2 regions of the Alteromonas sp. ABM1_013 genome follow, and region 1 is predicted to be linked to the other one. Evidence: predicted binding sites of a transcription regulator. Region 1 holds the regulator's gene; the other holds the start of a gene.
What was found. The regulator sigma-54, encoded in region 1, starts transcription at its own class of promoters, with help from an activator protein. The targets are predictions, from matches to a motif close to GTTGGCACGNNNNTNGNNT.

Region 1 (11,061 bases):
ATAAAGCTGTTTGATAACCAGCGGAACATTTTTAACTCGGGGAACAGCGATGAGTGCGCCAAACAGCATGAGTGCTGCTCGACCAATCGCAGTAACTTTCCCTATAGTTTTAGCGCCTAATGATTGGAAGAACTTCATTTATCTGCCCCCAGAAAGCTTGCTTTCAGGTCTGGCGCTGGGTAATGAAATGGAACCGGGCCATCTGCTTTACCTCTTAAGAATTGCTGAACCAATTCGGAATCACTTTCTTTAATTTGCTGCGCAGTACCTTCACCAATGACGCGTTTATCCGCCAAAATGTAAATATAATCAGCGATGGTCAGCACTTCCGTTACGTCATGGGTCACGACAATGCTAGTTAAGTTGAGTGCATCATTGAGCTCTCGAATAAGCTTTACCAGCACGCCCATGGATATAGGGTCTTGTCCCGCAAAAGGCTCATCGTACATAATTAAATCGGGGTCTAGCGCTATCGCCCTAGCGAGCGCGGCCCTGCGCGCCATTCCACCAGAAAGTTCGCTCGGCATTAATTGCGCGGCGCCTCTCAGACCTACGGCCTGTAGCTTTAAAGCGACAATAGTAGCTATCAAGTCTTCAGATAGCTCAGTATGCTCGCGAAGCGGAAACGCCACATTGTCGAACACGCTCATGTCAGTGAATAGCGCACCACTTTGAAATAGCATGCTCATTCTACGACGGGTTTCGTAAAGAGACTTTCTCGACATAGAGACAATTGAATCGCCGTCGAATTTTACGTCACCCTCATCTGGCGTTAACTGCCCGCCAATAAGGCGTAGCAGCGTGGTTTTACCTATCCCACTTGGCCCCATTACCGCAGTAATTTTGCCTTTAGGTACCTTCAATGAAATCCCATCATAAATGATGCGATCTGCACGTTTGAAGGTTAGGTTATCTACTTCAACTAAATGATCCATAGTTACTTAAATGTCGACCCCTGACGCTGGATTGAGTTGGGTTTGAATGCCGCTATCAGTCCATTTGGAAAATATTAAAATATATGAGCGATGTGCATATTCAATTTCTATGCCTTCGCACACTTAACTCATAAAGTTTACTGAACAGTTTACTTTTAAGAGTCAACAAATTCAAAAAAGTTTACTCTGCAGTGTAGTTTTTATGTTTACAGCCTGGCTTGTCTAGGAGACACACCCTCTGGGCCGTGTAATTTGGTGCCATTGTACGCTTTTTCAAGACACTCGCCAAAGTCAAAAAGTTACAAGTTATGTTCTATTAAGACGAATGATAGGTATCACGCGCTAAGACGAATGTTATCCCGCGCTGAAGTGATGCCAGTGCCTTAACTAATTCCCACGGGTAGTTCCAGTCCCCATCCTATTTCGTTGTTTATTAACTGAAACTGAATGCTGACCAGCAGTATGTTCAAACTGCAAGAGTGCTTGATAAATGGAAATTCACAGCAAATAGCAATTTTTGGTGAAAATAAAGCAACGCTAGCATAGGCAAATGGCACTCTTTTTGCGACAATCTATCGAAATACTAACTATTACAGGTTGTTGTGCTTTTAAACATTGTTATTTTTCTGGTTGGGCTGATTGTCTTGAGTTGGAGTGCGGACCGTTTTGTGTACGGTGCTTCCGCACTAGCAAAAAACATCGGTATCTCTCCTATGATGATCGGATTAACGATTGTCGCTATGGGCTCTTCGGCACCTGAAATTGTGGTTTCCGCTATTGCCTCTGCAAATGGCAATATGAACACAGCCGTGGGTAATGCCCTTGGTTCAAATATAACTAATATCGCGCTGGTGTTGGGTGTAACCGCCTTAGTGAAACCACTGCTTGTTTCGTCTACAACGCTTAAACGTGAACTTCCTGCGCTTCTCATTATCTCATTAATCGCAATCGGCTTTATGTTCGATGGCGAGCTGAAGTCTTACGAAGGGATAATTTTACTGGGCCTTTTCATTTTTGTTTTGGCAATGATGGCTTGGTTATCGCTACAAGTAGATAAAGAAGACCCGTTGGTAGCTGAGACCGCAGATGAAATCCCTAAAGGCGTTTCTAATACCTCAGCGCTTATTTGGATTGGTGTTGGCCTTGTCGTATTGCCTTTAAGTGCCCACTTTCTTGTAAACTCAGCCGTTGAAATTGCCAGATACATGGGCATTTCTGATTTGGTTATTGGGTTGACGATTATCGCGTTTGGCACAAGCCTTCCGGAATTAGCAGCAAGTGTCGCAGGTGTGCTTAAAGGTGAAGATGATTTAGCACTTGGTAATATTATCGGCTCTAATATTTTCAACTTGCTAGCCGTACTTGGTATGCCAGGTTTAATTGCCCCAGGTCTGCTAGACCCTGACGTTTATAATCGAGACATGTACGTTATGCTCGGTTTAACCTTGCTGTTGTTCTTGTTCAGCTTTGATTTAATTGGAAAGCGTACAATATCAAGAACCAATGGATTTATACTTCTGGCTTGCTTTATCGGCTACCAATATTGGCTGTTCGGATAATCATGAATACACAAACTCAGATGCACTATATCGAATCGGCAAAGCGCGTTATCGACATTGAAACGCAGGCTATTGCTAACCTTGCTGAGCGCTTAAATGGTGACTTTATCACTGCATGCAACATTCTCTTCAACTGTAAGGGAAAAGTGGTTGTAAGCGGTATGGGAAAATCTGGACATATCGGTAATAAAATTGCGGCTACGCTAGCCAGTACAGGTACTCCAGCGTTCTTCATGCATCCCGGTGAAGCCAACCATGGCGATTTGGGCATGCTAAGCAAAGGAGATGTGCTATTAGCCATTTCCAATTCTGGTGAAACCAATGAGTTAGTTAACTTGCTGCCCGTGGTTAAGCGCTTAGGTATTCTGGTAGTGGCGATGACCAATAGTGCTGATAGCTCGCTAGGCCAACACGCAGATGTAGTGCTGGATATTAGTGTAGAAAAAGAAGCGTGTTCATTGGGTCTGGCGCCCACATCAAGCACAACGGCCACACTGGTTATGGGTGATGCCCTAGCGGTAGCCCTACTTGACCAAAAGGGTTTCACTTCAGACGACTTTGCGCTGTCGCACCCCGGCGGTAGCTTAGGTAGAAAGCTGCTGCTTAAAGTGAGTGATATCATGCTAAGTGGCAGTGATATCCCACTAGTAAATTTAAATGCAACTGTTGCTGATGCACTTTTAGAAATTTCCAAAAAGGGCCTAGGCATGACTGGTGTTATCGCACCCGATGGTTCGTTAACAGGCGTGTTTACTGATGGTGATTTACGCCGAATACTTGATGCCCGTATAGATGTGCATAGCGCGACAGTAGAAGATGTAATGACCAAAGGCGGCAAAACAACCACAGCAGAGCAGCTAGCTGTAGAAGCCCTAAACCTAATGGAAACCCATAAGATAAGCGCACTAATGGTTACCGATGAAAAGCGCAACCCTGTCGGAGCCTTCAACATGCACATGCTTTTGAAAGCGGGAGTACTCTAAATGACGACAACTCTATACACCGATTTAGACCAGGCACTTTTTGAGCAGTTGGCAAATATTAAGTTACTGGTTTGTGACGTGGATGGCGTATTTTCAGACGGTCGCATTTACTTGGGCAACGACGGTGAAGAACTTAAAGCTTTTCACACCCGAGACGGATATGGCGTGAAAGCCTTGGTAAGTAATGGTGTTAACGTCGCCGTGATAACAGGGCGTCGCTCAGCAATTGTAGAAAACAGAATGAAGGCGCTAAACGTAGCACATATTATTCAGGGTGAAGAAAACAAAGCTGACGCCCTCGGCGAATTAATGAAAAGCCTAGGGTTGAACTCAAGCGAAGTTGCCGCCGTAGGAGACGATATGCCCGATACAGGTATGTATCAGCACGTAGCGGTAAAAATTGCGGTTGCCGATGCTCACCCTTTTGTTGCAAAGCAAGCGAACTGGATCACCACACTTCCGGGTGGATTTGGCGCAGTTCGAGAAATATCGGACACCATTTTGCAAGCTAAAGGCGTTGCAAATGATATTTTCGGAGCTAGTGTATGAGCCAGTTTGGCTTCAATCGCTTAGGTTTAAGTATATCGGCGCTATTTATCTTAGCTATGCTTATGTACATCCCAACGTGGATGGAAGAGCAGCCTGAAACTCAAGGTAGTAGCGAAAATGATGCGCTCAAGCCTGCCTACAAGGCAAAAAACTTAACAACAACCTTGTACAACCAAGACGGTGAGTTAAATCACAAAGTCTTTGCAGAGTCGATGGAGCATTACGACCAATTAGGCTTTGTTTTATTCCAGCAACCTAAATATACCCTTTATACAGAAAGCGCTTCATCACCCTGGGTTGTAACTGCGCAGGAAGGAACGCTTTATAACAATGAATTAATTCAGCTTGAAGATAGCGTTGTTATTGAAAATCAAACCAGCGATGATTTTGTCAAAAGTTTATCCACGGAATACATCCAGATAAATTTAGACACGAAACAAATGACATCTGATCAACCCGTTGAGATACTGGGTACGCAATATCTTATTTTAAGCAATGGGTTTAACGCGAATTTACGCACACAAGAATACGAGCTTTTAGATCATGTACAAACGACTTATTCCCCTAGCAACTAGCGTTCTACTTGCCATCGCTAGCGGTGCGGTAATAGCCAGTGAAGAAGATTTTTCACAACCCATTAAGATAGGGTCAAACACCCAGTTTATTGATGGTAAAAACAAAACCGCGCTGTACAAGGAAGATGTACTTATTACCCAAGGTTCACTCCTAATCGAAGCTGATGAAGTAGAAGTAATAGCTACAGATGGCAGCGGCCGTGAAATATTTATCGCCCGTGGCAACCCTGCAAGCTATTCTCAATCACTAGAAGACGGTACACCGGTATCAGCGAAAGCCAATGAAATTCGCTATGAAGTAATTAATCGCACTATTTCTTTGGCGGGTAATGCTGAGCTACAGCAAGATACCAGTAAAGTGCAAGGTGATAAGATTACGTTCGATATGATTACTGAACAATTGCTTGCAACGGGTGGTGCCGGTGAAGATGGTGAAGGTCGTGTTACCACAGTATTTACTCCTGACACCATTCGTAAAACATCGTCTAAGAAAGACAACGAGGACAATGAATAGCAATGGCAACTTTGAGCGCTAAAAACCTTGCTAAATCGTATAAATCGCGACAGGTTGTTCGCGATGTAAGCCTTTCAGTGTCTACCGGTCAAATTGTTGGTCTTCTCGGCCCTAACGGCGCTGGTAAGACCACCACTTTTTACATGATTGTAGGCTTAGTCAACTTAGACAAAGGCAAGATCGAAATTGATGATAATGAGCTTACTCACCAGCCAATGCATGAGCGCGCACGCCGCGGTATAGGCTACCTCCCGCAAGAGGCATCAATATTTAGAAAGCTTACGGTACATGAAAATATCATGGCCATTTTGCAAACCCGTAAAGATTTAAATTCACAGCAGCAAGAAGAAGAAGCAGACGCCCTACTTGATGAATTTAATATCAACCATATACGTAATAGTACGGGGATGAGTTTGTCAGGGGGAGAACGGCGTCGCGTAGAGATTGCTCGAGCTCTGGCAGCAAAACCACAATTTATTTTGTTAGACGAACCATTTGCCGGTGTTGATCCAATATCAGTTAATGATATAAAGAAGATAATACAGCATCTGCGAGATAGGGGTATTGGTATCCTTATCACGGACCATAACGTACGCGAAACATTGGATGTTTGCGAAAAAGCGTACATTGTGAGTCATGGCGAGCTTATTGCGCAAGGAACTGCGGAACAGGTTTTAAGTAATCAAAAAGTAAGGGACGTATACCTAGGCGAACAATTCAGGCTATAGTTAGTGTAACCTAATTGTCATTTTTCAGTTTCGCTCTGGTATATTTAATTTAGAGCATTTAAATAAGACGTAGATGAAACCATCTTTACAGCTAAAATTTAGCCAACAACTTACCATGACACCTCAGCTTCAGCAGGCAATTAAACTGCTGCAGCTTTCTACGCTTGATCTCCAGCAAGAGATACAAGAAGCCCTCGATTCTAATCCGCTTTTAGAAGTGGAAGAAAGTAACGACGAGCCACAAGTAGAAAAGAACAATGTCGATAGTGACGATAGCGCTGCTGAAGCGACCGCTTCTGCATCGAGCGATACGCTAGAAGCGGGAGATGCACTGGAGAAGAATGATCTTCCCGATGAGCTACCTATCGACAGTACCTGGGATGAGTATTATTCGGCTTCTTCCGCGCCTGCACCTGGCCCATCTAATGATGATGAACAAATCTTCCAAGGTGAGACCACAGAAGACATCCAAGAACATCTTCTTTGGCAAATGCGCCTCACTCATTTTTCAGATACTGACCGCGCTATCGCTACAGCAATCATCGACTCAATTGACGAATCAGGTTATTTAACCGTTACTCTTGACGACATCTTAGAAGCGGTCAACGACGATGATCTAGAAGAGCCTATCGAAATGGACGAAATAGAGTGTGTACTTAAGCGCATTCAAATGTTCGACCCCATTGGTTCAGGTTCTCGTACACCTCAAGAGTGTCTTATGGTGCAATTACGCCAGTTTTCAGAAGACACACCGTGGCTTGCTGAAGCGAAGCAGCTTATTGAGGAATATTCAGACTTACTGAGCAGTAAAGACTACCGCACGCTAATGCGTAAGAGCCGATTGAAAGAAGAGCAGCTGCGCGAAGCAATGCGTTTACTTCAAACCTTGAATCCTCGCCCAGGTAGTGCTTTAGTTACTAAAGAGCCTGAGTACGTTATTCCTGATGTCTCAGTAACCAAGAAAAATGGCCGTTGGGTGGTTGAACTGAACCCCGACAGTCTGCCTAAATTAAGCGTAAACCAACAGTACGCAGCGATGAGTCGTCGTGCCAAGAACAGCAGCGATTCACAATTCATCCGCTCACACATGCAAGAGGCCAAGTGGTTCATAAAGAGCCTTGAATCTCGCAACGATACCTTAATGAAGGTTGCAAATTGCATTGTGCAGCAGCAAATGGGCTTTTTTGAGCACGGCCCGGAAATGATGAAACCAATGGTGCTAAATGATGTCGCAGAAATGGTAGATATGCACGAATCGACTATTTCGCGTGTAACAACGCAGAAGTATATGCATACGCCCCGTGGCATCTTCGAATTGAAGTATTTCTTCTCAAGCCACGTAGCAACAGAGTCAGGTGGTGAGTGTTCATCTACAGCGATTCGTGCATTGATCAAGAAGTTAGTGGCTGCGGAAAATCCTAGCAAGCCGCTAAGTGATAGCAAGATTGCTTCATTGTTGGCCGAGCAAGGCATAAAAGTCGCTCGGCGAACAATAGCAAAATACCGGGAATCATTGTCGATCCCGCCGTCGAACCAACGCAAAAGCCTTATTTAAACGGGCTTAATAATATAAGGAAGACGAAATATGCAAATCAACCTTACTGGTCATCATGTCGAAATCACCGACTCTTTGCGTAATTATGTCGATACGAAGTTCAGCAAACTTGAACGTCACTTTGATCACATTTCTAATGTGCATGTCATCCTGAACGTTGAAAAATTAAATCAAAAAGCTGAAGCGACTGTTCATTTAAGTGGCGCTGAAGTATTCGCATCCTCAGAAAATACCGACATGTATGCGGCGATTGACAGCATGGTTGATAAACTCGACCGGCAGGTAATCAAGCATAAGGAAAAACTGAAAAAACATTAGTAGTTAATTGAGCATGGATATACAAGCCATCGTAAGTCTGGACCGCACCGAGTGTGCGGTTCAGTGTAATAGTAAAAAGCGAATTCTTGAGATCATCGCTGATATCGCTGCCAAGCATAACGATAACATCGACCAGGCAACGGTTCTAAATAGCTTGATGGCTCGAGAACGTATGGGTAGCACGGGTATTGGTAACGGGATAGCACTGCCTCACGGTCGCTTGGCCGGCCTTGAGAAGGTAATAGCAATCGTTGTAACAAGTACACCAGCTATCAACTTTGATGCCCTAGACGAAAAGCCCGTAGACATATTCTTTGCTCTTCTCGTTCCCGAAGAGCAAACCGAAGGACACCTTCAGACACTGGCTACCGTAGCCGGTAAGCTAAGCGACAAAGAAACGATTAAAACAATACGTCGTGCAACAACCAGCGACGAAATTATTTCTGCATTAAGTTAAACAATAAGTGCCTACACCTCATAGGTAGGCGCTTTATTCGACAACTCGTATGTGATGAAACCAGAATATAAGGGAGAATTTAGGTGAAGCTGATCATAATCAGTGGTCGTTCGGGGTCTGGTAAGTCTGTCGCACTTCGCGCATTGGAAGACTTAGGTTACTACTGTGTTGATAATATCCCAGTAAATTTGCTTCCCACCCTCACCCATACTGTTGTTGATGAATACGATCAAGTTGCAGTAAGTATCGACGTAAGGAATCTTCCCAAAAATCCAGATGACTTGGTAGAGATTCTAGATTACCTGCCTTCTTCTTGGTCGATGACTATAGTGTACATTGACGCAAGCGATGACGTTCTGGTTAAGCGTTTTAGCGAAACTCGCCGTCTTCACCCTTTAGCTAAGCTAAATAAGTCTCTATCGGAGGCTATTAGGGCGGAGTCTGCGCTTCTTGCGCCAATTACTGAACGCGCTGATTTATACCTAGATACAGACAAGCTAACAATACATCAACTCGCCGAATTGATCCGTGAACGTATATTGGGTAAGAAAAGTTCACGCCTTGTTCTTGTCTTTGAGTCATTTGGCTTTAAACACGGCATACCTAAAGATGCTGACTACGTTTTTGACGCGCGTTTTTTACCTAACCCGCATTGGGAGCCAGACCTTAAACACTTAACTGGGTTAGATGCCCCCGTGGAAGTATTTTTAGGCTCACAACCCGTAGTAACCAAATTTATTTGGCAGATTCAAAACTTGATGACCACATGGCTTCCCCATTTAGAACGCAACAATAGAAGCTATGTGACTGTGGCTATCGGTTGCACTGGCGGCCAACACCGCTCAGTCTATATTGCCCAAACCTTGTCGAAAACGTTCAGCGAAATACACCCTGATGTTCAAATTCGTCACAGAGAGTTGAACCAGTAATGACTATTCAAAAAACGCTTACAATCGTCAATAAACTAGGCTTACACGCCAGAGCAGCCACGCAATTGGTTAAGCTTGCTAATCAGTTTCATGCCAAAATCATTTTGAAAAAAGGCGATAAAGAAGCCGATGCAAGCAGCGTCTTAGGCTTGATGATGCTGGAAAGTCACCAAGGTGAACAGGTAGATGTTATTGTCGATGGTGATGACGCGGTCGATGCACTTGCTGCAATTGAGGAGCTAATTGAAGGCAGATTTAACGAAGACGAATAGTCTCAACCCGAATATCTCTTGACGAATTAATCAACAGCTAGCTTAGTAATTCCAAATTCTTGCGTAAAAGCCACGCAATTATCATGACAGACTTAATATAATTGCGATATTCTACGCACACTTAGGCTACACAGCCTTTATTTTCCATATCAGCTTAGTAGGAATAACGCCTTATGGCAGAAGCGCTTGTTTCTAAATACGTACAAACCCAATTACGCGCACTTAACGCAGCGTTGATAAACGGTCAATTTGTATCTGTACGTAAGCTTCTGCTTGAACTTCCCCCTTCAGACGTTGCGCATATTCTCGAATCTAGCCCTAGCAGGACCCGTGATGAGTTGTGGGAGCTAATTGATAGCGACTTTCACGGTGATATTTTAGAAGAACTCTCTGATGATGTTCGAAACGGTATTATCACAAAGATGCTCCCCGCCAATGTGGTTGATGCACTTGAAGAAATGGATACCGATGACTTGGCAGAAACGCTGAGTAGCCTTCCTGAACCTGTGCTGGCAGACATTCTCGATTCAATGGATGCACAAGACCGCGTACGTGCAGAGCAGGCGCTGTCTTACGGTGAGGAAACCGCTGGTTTCATCATGAACACCGATACCATTACCTTGCGTCCTGATGTAACCATTGATGTGGTTCTTCGCTACATTCGCTTAAAAGGTGAGTTACCGGAAAATACAGACACTTTCTATGTGGTCAATAGAACCGACAATCTGGTCGGTATCATCCCTGTTGCCCGTCTTCTCACCGCGGATACCGACGACAAGGTGTCTGATGTTATGGACGAAGAGTCGGAGGCCATTCCGGTAAACATGCCCGACGATGAAGTGGCAAGCCTGTTTGAGCGTTATAACTGGCTTTCAGCGCCGGTAGTTGATGAAAATCATCGCTTAGTTGGGCGAATTACCATTGATGACGTGGTTGATATCATTCGTGAAGACGCCGAACACTCAATGATGAGTATGGCGGGTCTTGATGATGATGAAGATACCTTTGCACCGGTTATGCAAAGTACTAAACGCCGCTCCGTCTGGCTGGCAGTAAATTTAGTGACTGCGCTAATGGCAGCAATGGTAAGTGACTTATTTGAAGCCACGCTAAGCCAGCTTGCCGTATTAGCTATATTAAATACTATCGTACCGAGCATGGGCGGCGTGGCTGGTAACCAGACACTAACCCTTGTTATTCGGGGTATGGCGCTCGGTCATGTAAATGCCAGTAACTCGCGTTGGCTTATCAGTAAAGAAATCTCGATTGGCTTTTTAAATGGGGCAATTTGGGCAGTGCTTATTGCCTCTGTTATCGCACTTTGGAAGCAAGATTACATGCTGGGCGTTATTATCGCCTTTGCGATGATGGTAAACATGATTGCGGCAGCGCTTGCCGGCGCAACTTTACCCATGATCATGAAGCGCCTTAAAATAGACCCAGCGCTTGCTGGAAGCGTTATTCTAACTACGATAACAGATGTAGTTGGTATCTTTGCCTTTTTAGGTACGGCAACGCTGTTTTTAATTTAAGCCTAAAAAATAATCATCCTTAATTAGGATCTAGCGATTTTTGATATTATGCGCTCAGGCAATTAACGAATTGGCTGTATACCCATTAATATTCAGTTTGTATCCGACACCCCATACGGTTTGTACTAGCTGTCCGCCATTTTCAATACTGTTAA
Region 2 (11,061 bases), 260 kb from region 1:
ATGTGGGCACTCGCTATTGGTGTTTTACTTGTGCTTGCCGCAGATTTTTTATTGCGCATGCTTAGACAGTATTTTGTAGAGTTGGCGGCGAGTCGATTAGATGTCACGCTATCGGCGAAAATAATGGAAAAAGTGCTGTCTATAAATTTAGCCAGCAAGCCTGCTAAAAGTGGCTCATTCATAAATAGCCTACAGTCTTTTGAAAGTATTCGGCAGTTCTTCGGTTCAGTCACTTTAGTGGCTCTGGTTGATTTACCCTTTGGGCTACTTTTCGTAGTCATTATCGCCATGATTGATTTTTATCTGATCATTCCAATACTCATTGGTGCTACTGCGCTTTTTCTTTATGCGATGAAGGCACAGCGGGTAATGCGTTCTCTTTCTGAAGAATCGATGGAAATCAGCTCTCGTAAAAGCTCCCTTGTGACTGAAAGCGTAACCTCATTAGAGGACGTTAAAGCGTTTGGTTATCAAAGTAGAAATCAAAGTGCGTGGGAAAAGCAGACTATCTTCCTTGCCAAAGTCAACGCCAAACTACGTTTAGTATCAATGTCGGTTAATAACGCTGCGCTCTGGATCCAGCAATCTGTGGGTGTGGTTATTATCCTCACTGGTGTTTACCTCATTATTGAGGGCGTGATAACACAAGGTGGACTAATCGCCGCTTATTTATTATCAAGCCGAGCTATGGGGCCGGTTTCTCAGGCTGCCGCATTGCTTGCGCAATTCCATCACGCTGAAACCGCAAAGAATGCCCTTGATGACATTATGTCTTTACCAAGTGAAACAGGTAGCAACAAACAGATTAAAAACAATGTCGTGCTAAAAGGGAATATTGACGCTAGCCAGCTTTGCTTCAAGTATCCAGATGAAACCGTACTCGCGTTAAAAGACATTAACTTCTCTATTAAACAAGGGGAACACGTTGCTATTTTGGGCAAAAACGGGTGCGGAAAGTCAACGTTAAACAAGCTTCTTATGGCTTTTTATCGCCCTGAATCAGGGCAACTTTTGTTGGATGGGATAGACCTTCAGCAGTATGACCCAACGCTGTTACGTAAACAAATAGGCTATGTACCGCAAGATGTGAGCCTTTTTCACGGCTCATTAAAAGACAATATTTTGCCAGAAGATACACATATTGACGAGGCTGAGTTTTGGGAAGTCATTACTCAATGTGGTTTGGCAAAGTTAGTTAATGGAAGCTCGAGTGGCATAGAGCAAAATGTGGGGGAGCGTGGCTGCTTGCTGTCGGGTGGGCAGCGTCAGGCTGTGGCGATGGCAAGGGCCATAGTGCGAGACCCAGCAATTTACATTATGGATGAACCAACTTCAGCCATGGATTCAACTAATGAAGCGCAGATGAAGGAAACGATTAAGGCGGCAACGGCAGGTAAAACTCTCATCATTAATACTCACAGAACCACATTACTCGACTTGGTAGAACGGGTCATTGTTGTAGAAAACGGAAAAGTGATTGCCGATGGAAAAAAGGAAGAGGTACTAGTGCAGTTTAGACAACCCAGTCAAGTATTGAAGAGGGCGCCATGATTTTGAAAAGTGATGGTGAAAAAAAGGACTGGTTACAGCGGCTAATGCGAGGCTGGCTTGCGCCGCCCCCAGGTCAAGATTGGGTGTTAGAAGCGGAATGGTCGCGCATTATGCAAACGCCGGTAAAAGCCCGTGGTCTGCTCTATGTCGTACTAATAGTGCTATTTTTGTTAGTGGTATGGTCTTATTTCGCCGAGATTGATGAAGTGGCTAAAGGTGATGGGAAGGTGATTCCGTCGCAGCAGCTGCAGGTGCTTCAATCATACGATGGCGGGATAGTACAAAAGATTTTAGTACGTGAAGGACAAACCGTCGAAGTAGGGCAGGTGCTATTAAAAGTTGATCCAACGCGCTTTTTGTCCAGTTTAGAGGAGAATACTACTCAATTTGCAGCACTTGCGGCAAAGGTTCAGCGCTTATCTGCGCTCACCCAGGGCGAGGTGTTGCGGTTTAACCGAGAGCTTCAAGAAGAAGCGCCTACCATCGTTGATAATGAGAGAAAACTCTATAACTCGAATTTAGCTGAGCTTGATGAAATCGCGGCAGGTTCTGACTCTCGCATTTTACAACGCCGACAAGATGTTGAAGAAGAGCGAGCTAATCTATCCCAATATCAAAATGTGCTGACGCTTTCTAAAAAAGAGCTGGCGGTGACTAAACCATTATTAGCATCAGGAGCTGTGTCGGAAATCGAAATTCTTAGATTAGAGCGCCAAATTGTTGAGCTTGAAGGCAACATCAGCAAATCTAAAGTGGCAATAGAGCGTGGGTTAAATGCTATTGAAGAAGAAATTATTAAGAAGGAAGAAGCCCGCCTCAAGCTAGTTAATCGATGGAATCAAGAATTGACCGATGCAACTGGTGAAATGGCTATGCTACAGCAGTCTCAAACAAGTTTAGAAGATGTGGTGTCGCAAGCTGATTTGCGTTCGCCTATCAATGGAACGGTTCAACGGCTACTTATCAACACGGTTGGCGGCGTTATTACACCTGGTAGCGCTGTTGTCGAGCTAGTACCTCAAGACGACCAGCTCATTGTTGAGGCCAAAGTCTCACCGAAAGACATTGCTTTTATTAGAGAAGGGCAGCCGGCCATCCTGAAATTTAGTGCATACGATTTTACTATTTATGGTGGCATGTCGGCTGAGGTTCAGCACATTAGTGCAGATGCCATTACCAATGAAAAAGATGAAACCTATTACCTTGTCAGACTTGAAACAAAGCGAAGCATTGCAGATGAATCCTTAGATATTCTGCCCGGAATGATTGTGCAAGTAGATATTTTAACGGGCAAGAAAACCGTTCTTAATTACATTTTATCGCCTTTGTTTAATGTGACAGCCTCTGCGCTGAGGGAGCGTTAATGAGACATTTCATTGCAGAAAAAGACTTACAAGGGGCACTTACTCAATACTCTTGGTCTAGTTATAGTAGTGTCAATGAACTGAAGTGCGATAGTAGTGACTGCGTATGGATTATGGCAAGCGATAATAACTGGCGTCAGTTACTGATTGAGGCAAAACAAAAAGCTGAAAATCTTGTTTTACTTACCTACAAATATGACCGCCTAGAGATGCAAACAGCACTAATGTTGGGTGCTAGAGCATATTGTCATGCATTAGGAACCCAATCTCTACTATCTTCTGTAGCCCGTGTTATAGAAGCTGGAGGCATGTGGTTGCCCAACGAGTTATTAACAGTGACTACATCAAATGTCGCTGCTAATTTGCAGACGAAACGGAATTTCCCTGTGCTGCGAGAGCTAACCAACCGAGAAAAAGATGTATTAAATGGTATTTTGGAGGGGTTAAGCAACAAGGAGGTAGCAAGGAAGCACGGCATTACTGAGCGTACCGTTAAAGAATATGTTGGTACGCTCCTTCATAAGTTTGAAGCGAAAGACAGGATAAGCTTATTACTTCGTATAGGTGAGTTTAGTCATCTAAAAGATGCTCTATAACTTCAATGTGTGAAACCACACCATCTATCCCTAATTCAATGAATAGTTCTTGATGGTCTGAGCGCTTGACGCCGTCTGCATAAACTTTTATACCAAAAGTATGCGCAAGGGAGCAGAACCCACGTATAAAGGCGTGATTGGCAGGATTGAAATCGATATCTGCCATAAACGCTGAATCGATTTTTACATAATCTAAACCCATTTCCTGCACGTTCAACAGTTGCGAGAAAGATTCTCCAACTCGCTTCAAGCCCACTTCGCTGTCTTTGGCTTTTAGCGTTGTACAAAAGTCTCTAAACTCATCAGGGAAGCGCGTCGCGGTAGATTCTCGCACCTCAAAACACAACTGTTTCGCTGCCTTTTCGTTGGTACCGATTTGATAATAAAGTTGAGCAAGAACCTCTGGGTTGAGCATGAATTGCTCAGAACAGAGAAACGCAAATTTTGAGTTTGTTTTAGTGTTATTGATATAGTTGATCAGGCTAGTAATCGTTGTTAGCTCTAATTGGGGTAGAAGCCCGAGATAGCGAGCCCAATGGGTATAATAACCACTTTTTCTTAGTTCACCATCTATTGTAACGCCCGCCCAACTCTGATAATGAACCAAATTGCGGTCAATATCTAAAACCGGGAAGTTAAAGGTTTCTACACCACATTCGTCAATAGTATTTTGTAACTCTTTTTCCCAGCGTTTTTGCTCTACCAAGCTAATAAATTCTTTAAGGGTCGACTCGATAAAGGGTTCATCCATATCTAGTAGTTCTGCTTCATCAATCATCGCATCTGCACGCATTAGTAAAGCAGAGAAACTATCATCTGGGCGAAGTTTAACAACAGACTGAAATACCTTGGGATCGCCAACTTCGCTGAATGCACTTAGGCAGGCGCCATGAACTGCTTCAGATATAGCTACGGCATCATGGGTTTCAGTAAGCAAAATAGCAAACTCGTTTTTTTGCATTCTAGCAATTCGGCTGTCAGTAAATTGATGATGATGTAACGCAAGGCAATCGTTAATTTCTTCAACAAAATCTCGAATACGCTTTTTTCTGATATTTGCCGGTGAGCGCAAAAAGCCTTTGCCTTCGGTAAATCTGACGAAGAAAAGGCAGTTCACACCTTCAGTATCTCTAAAAGCCAGCTGCCCTTTCAAGATTGAAATGAAGTAATCCCTATTAGCAACGCCAGACTCGTCATCAAATTGGGTTTTATAGCGCATAAGATCAAGGCGCGTATTCTCTTCATCCATGATCTTTCTAGAATTGGTAGCAAGAAAGTTCATAGCGCGCACTACACGCTTAAGCTCTAACGTACGAGGCTCTTTCAGCTGGATAAATTGCATTTGTTGAAATGATTCAGCTTGGCGCACAACACCGTCTAAAGGCCGGATGATGAAACGCAGAGCCCAGCCCCCTAAAAAGCCTGAAAATATGCCAACAAGAGACAAACCAAAAATAAGTCGTTTAGTGGCGCGCCACATTGATGCAACGGCAAAGCTGGTATCTGTTTCGACATAAACCGTACCGTACTGACCCCAACCTTCGCTTACTTGAGCGATACCTGGTTTGACTATGGGAGAAAAGTTATCTGAAAACCACTTTGGAGTATTTTCGTCCAACTGCACTTCATGAGTGTATTCAGAAACTATTTCACCGTTAGATTTTTGAAGTACAATGGAAGCGTAGTGACCAATGTCAAATTGTGACATTATGAAGAGATCGAGCGAAGCAGGGTCTTTATCAAGCCCACTTAGGGTAAGAGCAAGCATACTCGCGTTGTCTAAGTTTTTTGAATATAGCTGTTCTTCTACGTATTGCTTAGTAGTTATTCCATGAATTGTGACACTACCTGCAATTGCAACAAGGACGACGACTACAATGGCTAGCCATAATTCTCTTGTTATTGACATAAACTCCTAAGACCTTCTGCTAATCCCCTCCTGCTTCATGCGCTCAATAACATCACGCCACCTTGATAGTCTGCTGGTAGACGAAGAAACTTGTGCAGTTTTACCCGGCTGCCAAATACCCGAATCATTAAAACTGAATACAGGAATTAAGTCCGTTCGTTGAGAACCTGGCAACACATTAGACACTAAGCTATCTAGCACCAAAGGATCCGATGAAGGGGAATCATAGTATCCTAGTACCATATGTGCTTGCGTTACTCGGCTTCTACCAATTTTCGCTTTTACATAAATTAGGCGAAGTTTAGAACTATCGATACCTAAGTGTAGCAGAGCTACGTATTTTGCAATGGCATAATCCTCACAATCTCCGCGAGAATGACCAAAAAGCTCCGAAGGCGTGGCCCAATAGTCTTTTTGTTTGAATACGATATCGTCGGTAGCGTACTGGATATGCTCGTCAAAGAAAGCGTTTACACCGATAAGCTGTTCTTTAACAGCCTTATTTTCAAGGTCGTGAAGTTTAGTTTCTAGTGCGCTGACATGTAACGCTTTGTCAGCCCCAAAATTATTTTTAACTTCCTGTTCGAGCTTTGGAAACTCGATGACATAGTGATCCCTCAGTTGTTGTCCAGCCAGTAGCAAGGCCACTAATGCTAAGCAGTGCGACGCAAACAGAGAAAGGGTCATATTTTTATTATGCAGGTCATACTAAAGTATAAGAAAGAGTACTTGCCTCTGACTAAAGTTTAAGTATTGAATATTATACGTACTTATAGATATATCACGGCATTGCTGATATTCCAACCCCGTTATTTCTACCCCAGTGACTTACATTGATAAAGTGAAAACTAATTTACTTCTTAACTACAAAATCATTTTCCTGAATGTTAGCAGTAATTCCAGACTCAGCGTTGACTATCACTGATGAATTGCCATAAGCACTATCAACAACAAACGTACCGGGGTAGAGCGTATATTGAAGATATTTTCTACCGCGATTGTCGACCACCTCTTTGGCCTGATAAAGATATAGTTCATCTTTTTCAGAAATGCCATTATCTCGTCCAAGAGATATCGAAATTTTATTGTTCGCAATATTGATAACACGACCCGTTACAGGTTGGCAGGCTGTCGACTCTTTAATATCTTCTATTAATTGGCTGATTGAGCCATCAATCGCCTGACCGTAGCGTGATTGCCAAAAAGTGGACGAAAATTCATCGATGTCTTCAAATCTGTCAAACGTCCACTCTTCATTAGCATTGTAAGAGGAACTGAATAACAGGCCGCCGTTTATTCCGTCATAAACTTGTACAGACATTGCAAAAGCACGGTGTGAAGTGTTGCTTCGCCATGGTGTAAACATGGATGCTTCTTTTTGTGTAACGCTTAAATCATCAATAACGCCGACAATAACGAATTGCGTGTTACTTTGATCTGATAGTGTACGTACGTTTTTGTCGGTATATCGGCTATCAAACTTTGCAGTATGGGGAGCAACGTAAGTAATACTGAGATTGTCTGTCTGTTCTTGCATTGCCTTAGCTAAACGCTGCGTAAACGCCTTATCAAAATGTGGAATATTTCCTTCAGTCAGTTGTGCTCTGTTTCTTATCCTAAAGTGAGTAGTGGCAAAGTGTTTTTCGTCCTGCTGTGCTGAGCATATTTCCCCTTTAGGAAAAATGTCTGCACGTACACTAACAGTGACTACATCACCGTTGTAAGTTTCGCTCACAAGCTCTAGCTGTTCGACTTCGCCCGTTGAACTAATTGTCATCTCTTCGTTTTTCAGAAGCCCATTAGTGAGTTTGGCTACACTTTGCACTGACGCCCCAGCAAATAACATAGCTTGTTTGAGCGCATCCTGTGTTGCTGCGCGCTTTGCTGCTTCCTTGTTACCGTTCATTACCACAGCCTGTCCTGTGGCTTCATACCAAACGGCATGGGCTTGCCCAGCGATTAGGCTAAGTAGGCAAACAGCGGCCATTGCTCTGCTTAAACATGCCATTAGCGTTGTTTTGCTTGCTTGTCGCACGTGACACCTCTGTGGTTGTTTAGTTATTGCGGTTAAATAATGTCGTAATCTATGCGAGACCTACGCGAGTTCTATGCGAAAAAAGTGCCAATTAAAGTGGGAAGCTATCTTTAAAAGCAAACGGGCGCATATATTGCTTATTTCCTTCTAACCAAGGTCTAAAACTGCAAAATGTGTTATGAAAGTTTAGTCGCCTCATAACGCTTTGCTCAAAGGTTATTAGCCTACATAGGTAATGAAAGTAAACAATCAGACGTCACTAAGTCGTTATTAATGCACACAGAGGTTTTAAATTATGTGGTTGAATAGACTAAAAAATTCAAAGCTACTTTTGCGGTCTTCTATGTTTGGCCTGGCAGTTTCTTTGAGTGGATGTGGCATTATCGATAAGCACGTCGAGTGGGAAACCGTTGAGCCTGAAACTTACCCTGTTTTAAAGGCGGTTGGTTACGCGCCAATTTCATCACAAAAAGGCGAGTCTGACAGTATGAAGCTGATAATGGCGATGAAAGCGTCAAAATTAGATGCATACCGCGAGTTAACCGAGCAGGTGTATGGTCAAAAAATCGAAGGTAGTCAATCTGTATCACGTCTTGTTGTTGACAGTGAAACGTTACGCGCGTCTGTGGAAGGAGTAATAAGAGGCGCCGAGGTCGTTAAGACTTATCCGGTGGGTGAGGATACCTACGTTACGGAGCTTTCTTTAGATATGCAGCAAGTCTATGATATTTATTTGTCGACTGCTAAGCCGCGTCGAGTAAAAGATGTAAAGTATTACTAGGAAGTAAGTTAAAGGCGATTCGCGCTAATTACTTTGCAGCGGGATGCTAAAAAATACGCGATAATCGAGTGGGATAACTGGTGATGTGGTTTATGCACAGCGTAGTTAACGCTTTAGGGCGATACAAGGCTATTTAAAAGCCTATGCACTTACTCCAGAGCCTAAGGTTCCGCCTTTCGGCTTCCCTTTTTTGTCGTAAGTAAGTGATTCTTTTGCTCGAACTTCCATCATCAAATTCCGCAAATGTGTGAGGCGTAGCTGTCCTTGCTCTACGGCTTTTTGATTAACCTGTGTTCGATATTTGCAATCTTCCAGAAGCTTCTTGGCGTTAGCCATTAATGCTTCATCGTCTTCCGACATCGCATCTTCGTTAGCAATAGCATCTTCGATACTTGAATCCAGTGATTGAATAGAACCCAGAAGGGCTGTTTTTTCGTCTAACAAATTCATCAATGATTCGGCGTCACGCGAGCTAATAAGCTGCAGTTCTTTTTCAAGCAGCGACGCAAGTGAAGTCATTTGCTCCACTTGACGTGATAATGCTTGTGTTAACTGGCTTACTTGTTCTGTCACTATACTTGTCTCATTGAACGTGTCTGATAAATTCTAACTAGTTATTTGACACCAGATTATTTAGTGCCGAATTATTTAGTACCAAAAATCTCGGATTCTAGCTTCGAGATTTTATTAGCAAGCACTTCAGGATTAACCTTGTACTCACCACTTTGAATCGCTTTTTTAAGGCGATCAACTTTTTCCTGATTCACAGGAGCCTCAGTCCCTTTTTTCTGGACTTGATTCAGCTGCTGAGCAGATTGCGTCAATGAAACCGAATCTTGTCTCGGCGCTGCGGCCGTTTGTGCCGATTGCGCTGAAGCTTGTTGTTGAGATTGCTGCGTCTGGTTCTGCTGCGCTACTTTCCCATTATCAACGGGCGTTTTAGGTAACCCATTGTTTATATTGTTAATTGCCATATCTAGTCCTCACTACTCTCTTGCCTCTGTAATATATATCGGCCTTTAGACTAATATCTTTAGCTAAATTGAGAACAAAATAGTAGATATTTTACGCTCACCTTTATAAGTGTATCACGACTTCTTCAGGGCTTGCGACTCTGGCAATAATGGCCTTCTGGCTACTGGCATTGATAACCTTTATATTATCGCCAACCACACCATCTTGCTGCGCTATTCCAGCAGTCTTAACTTCCATTCCCGCAACCTCGGCGGTAATAGTTATTCTATCGCCTTTGCACACAAAGCATAGCATATTAGACTGTATTGCTTGTCCATCGGTAATGCGGCGTTTCATTCTAGCGCCAATTAACGATTCTAAATCGGTAAACGCGGTATAGCGTAAACGTCTCACATCTACTTTTGCCTTAGTTAAATTTGATGAGGTTAATACAGTTCCAGGGCTAATTGCGCCCAGAGTCACCACAATTTCTTTAGTTCGCGTCACTTGGCCGCTGGTAAACAAATACCACTCGTTATTTTTACAGCTTACACGAACAGATATGTAGGATTGGCTCAACGCTTCCTGTGAAGCATTATATTGGAAACCGGTTGGACAGTCCGGGATATTTATCCGATCGTCTATCTTCACAATATCCACATCAATGTTAGTATCCTGCGCATTATCAGTAAGTTGATTTATCAAATACTGCTTGGCACCGCTTTCAACTTGTTCATGATTGGACGCCGCAGCATAGCAGTGCCTACTTAGTGAGCCGATTAGCAAACCAACTACTAAGCAGGTTAACGAGCGAGAGAATCTGGTACGCATTTTTTCGTTTATCTTTTTCATCATGACATTTCGTGTTCAGTTTGCGATTAATTGACTATGCTTAGTGAAATCTATGTTTGTAAACCGCGGGTTTAACAACAATAGTTAGTTCAAGGTGTAAAAGTACACGCTTCAACATGACATGATTCAATAGGCAGTATTAAAACGTTAGTGAAGCTTAATTAAACCTTCAGTGTCATTTTTCTGTCGTTTGACCTGCAAAAATTTAGTGATATTGTCTATTCTTATCATAAGAGGCAATGATCATGCCCAGTATTACTTAGAGGTGACCTATGTCGGGTATTTTAGATTCGGTAAACCAGCGAACGCAGCTTGTTGGGCAGAACCGCTTAGAGTTGTTGCTGTTTAGACTGAACGGCCGTCAGCGGTTTGGGATTAATGTGTTTAAAGTGCGCGAGGTATTGCAGTGTCCTCCGCTTACGGCAATGCCAAAACTAAATCCACTAGTTCGTGGGGTGGCACACATTCGTGGCCAAACTATTTCGGTTATTGACCTGAGTATGGCTACGCGTGGTCGTAAAATTGAAGACCTCTCTAACGCGTTTATCGTTATTGCTGAATACAACCGCTCGGTGCAAGGTTTTTTGGTTGGCGCTGTTGAGCGCATTATCAATACCAACTGGGATGCCATCATGCCACCACCTCAGGGCACGGGGCGCGCCAGCTATCTGACGGCAGTTACTGAGGTTGAGAACGAACTCATTGAAATACTAGATGTAGAAAAAATTCTCAATGAGATTTCTCCGCTGAACGCTGAAGTGAGTGCTGACGTGGCCGAGGGGCTAACCACAGAAGGCCAAGAAAACAAGATTATTTTCATTGCGGATGACTCGGCGGTAGCGAGAAATCAGGTGAAAAAGGCGCTTACGTCACTAGGCCTTGAAATCGAGCTTGCTAAAAATGGTCTTGAAGCACTTAATCGTCTTAAACAAATTGCTGAAGAGTATGGCGACGTAACCAACCGCGTTGGTGTACTAGTTTCTGATATTGAAATGCCCGAAATGGATGGCTATACCCTG

Region 2: a site for sigma-54 is predicted at 7,529-7,547, ahead of ACXAGK_RS02930 (flagellar assembly protein T N-terminal domain-containing protein). Genes of this name have one in related genera too.

The regions. Positions count from the first base shown of each region.
Region 1 is NZ_JBSWXH010000001.1:437,611-448,671, reverse strand. Features, by position in the region: gene mlaE (lipid asymmetry maintenance ABC transporter permease subunit MlaE) at 1-138, opposite strand, end outside; gene mlaF (phospholipid ABC transporter ATP-binding protein MlaF) at 135-935, opposite strand; gene ACXAGK_RS01930 (calcium/sodium antiporter) at 1,538-2,494, shown strand; gene ACXAGK_RS01925 (KpsF/GutQ family sugar-phosphate isomerase) at 2,497-3,477, shown strand; gene kdsC (3-deoxy-manno-octulosonate-8-phosphatase KdsC) at 3,478-4,026, shown strand; gene lptC (LPS export ABC transporter periplasmic protein LptC) at 4,023-4,601, shown strand; gene lptA (lipopolysaccharide transport periplasmic protein LptA) at 4,570-5,115, shown strand; gene lptB (LPS export ABC transporter ATP-binding protein) at 5,118-5,843, shown strand; gene ACXAGK_RS01900 (RNA polymerase factor sigma-54) at 5,917-7,398, shown strand; gene hpf (ribosome hibernation promoting factor) at 7,429-7,716, shown strand; gene ptsN (PTS IIA-like nitrogen regulatory protein PtsN) at 7,730-8,173, shown strand; gene rapZ (RNase adapter RapZ) at 8,257-9,102, shown strand; gene ACXAGK_RS01880 (HPr family phosphocarrier protein) at 9,102-9,374, shown strand; gene mgtE (magnesium transporter) at 9,548-10,906, shown strand; gene ACXAGK_RS01870 (response regulator transcription factor) at 10,961-11,061, opposite strand, start outside.
Region 2 is NZ_JBSWXH010000001.1:700,453-711,513, forward strand. Features, by position in the region: gene ACXAGK_RS02905 (type I secretion system permease/ATPase) at 1-1,551, shown strand, start outside; gene ACXAGK_RS02910 (HlyD family type I secretion periplasmic adaptor subunit) at 1,548-2,915, shown strand; gene ACXAGK_RS02915 (helix-turn-helix transcriptional regulator) at 2,915-3,511, shown strand; gene ACXAGK_RS02920 (bifunctional diguanylate cyclase/phosphodiesterase) at 3,486-5,420, opposite strand; gene ACXAGK_RS02925 (transglutaminase-like cysteine peptidase) at 5,427-6,107, opposite strand; gene ACXAGK_RS02930 (flagellar assembly protein T N-terminal domain-containing protein) at 6,274-7,455, opposite strand; gene ACXAGK_RS02935 (LPP20 family lipoprotein) at 7,751-8,236, shown strand; gene flgN (flagellar export chaperone FlgN) at 8,378-8,809, opposite strand; gene flgM (flagellar biosynthesis anti-sigma factor FlgM) at 8,881-9,210, opposite strand; gene flgA (flagellar basal body P-ring formation chaperone FlgA) at 9,314-10,045, opposite strand; gene ACXAGK_RS02955 (chemotaxis protein CheV) at 10,315-11,061, shown strand, end outside.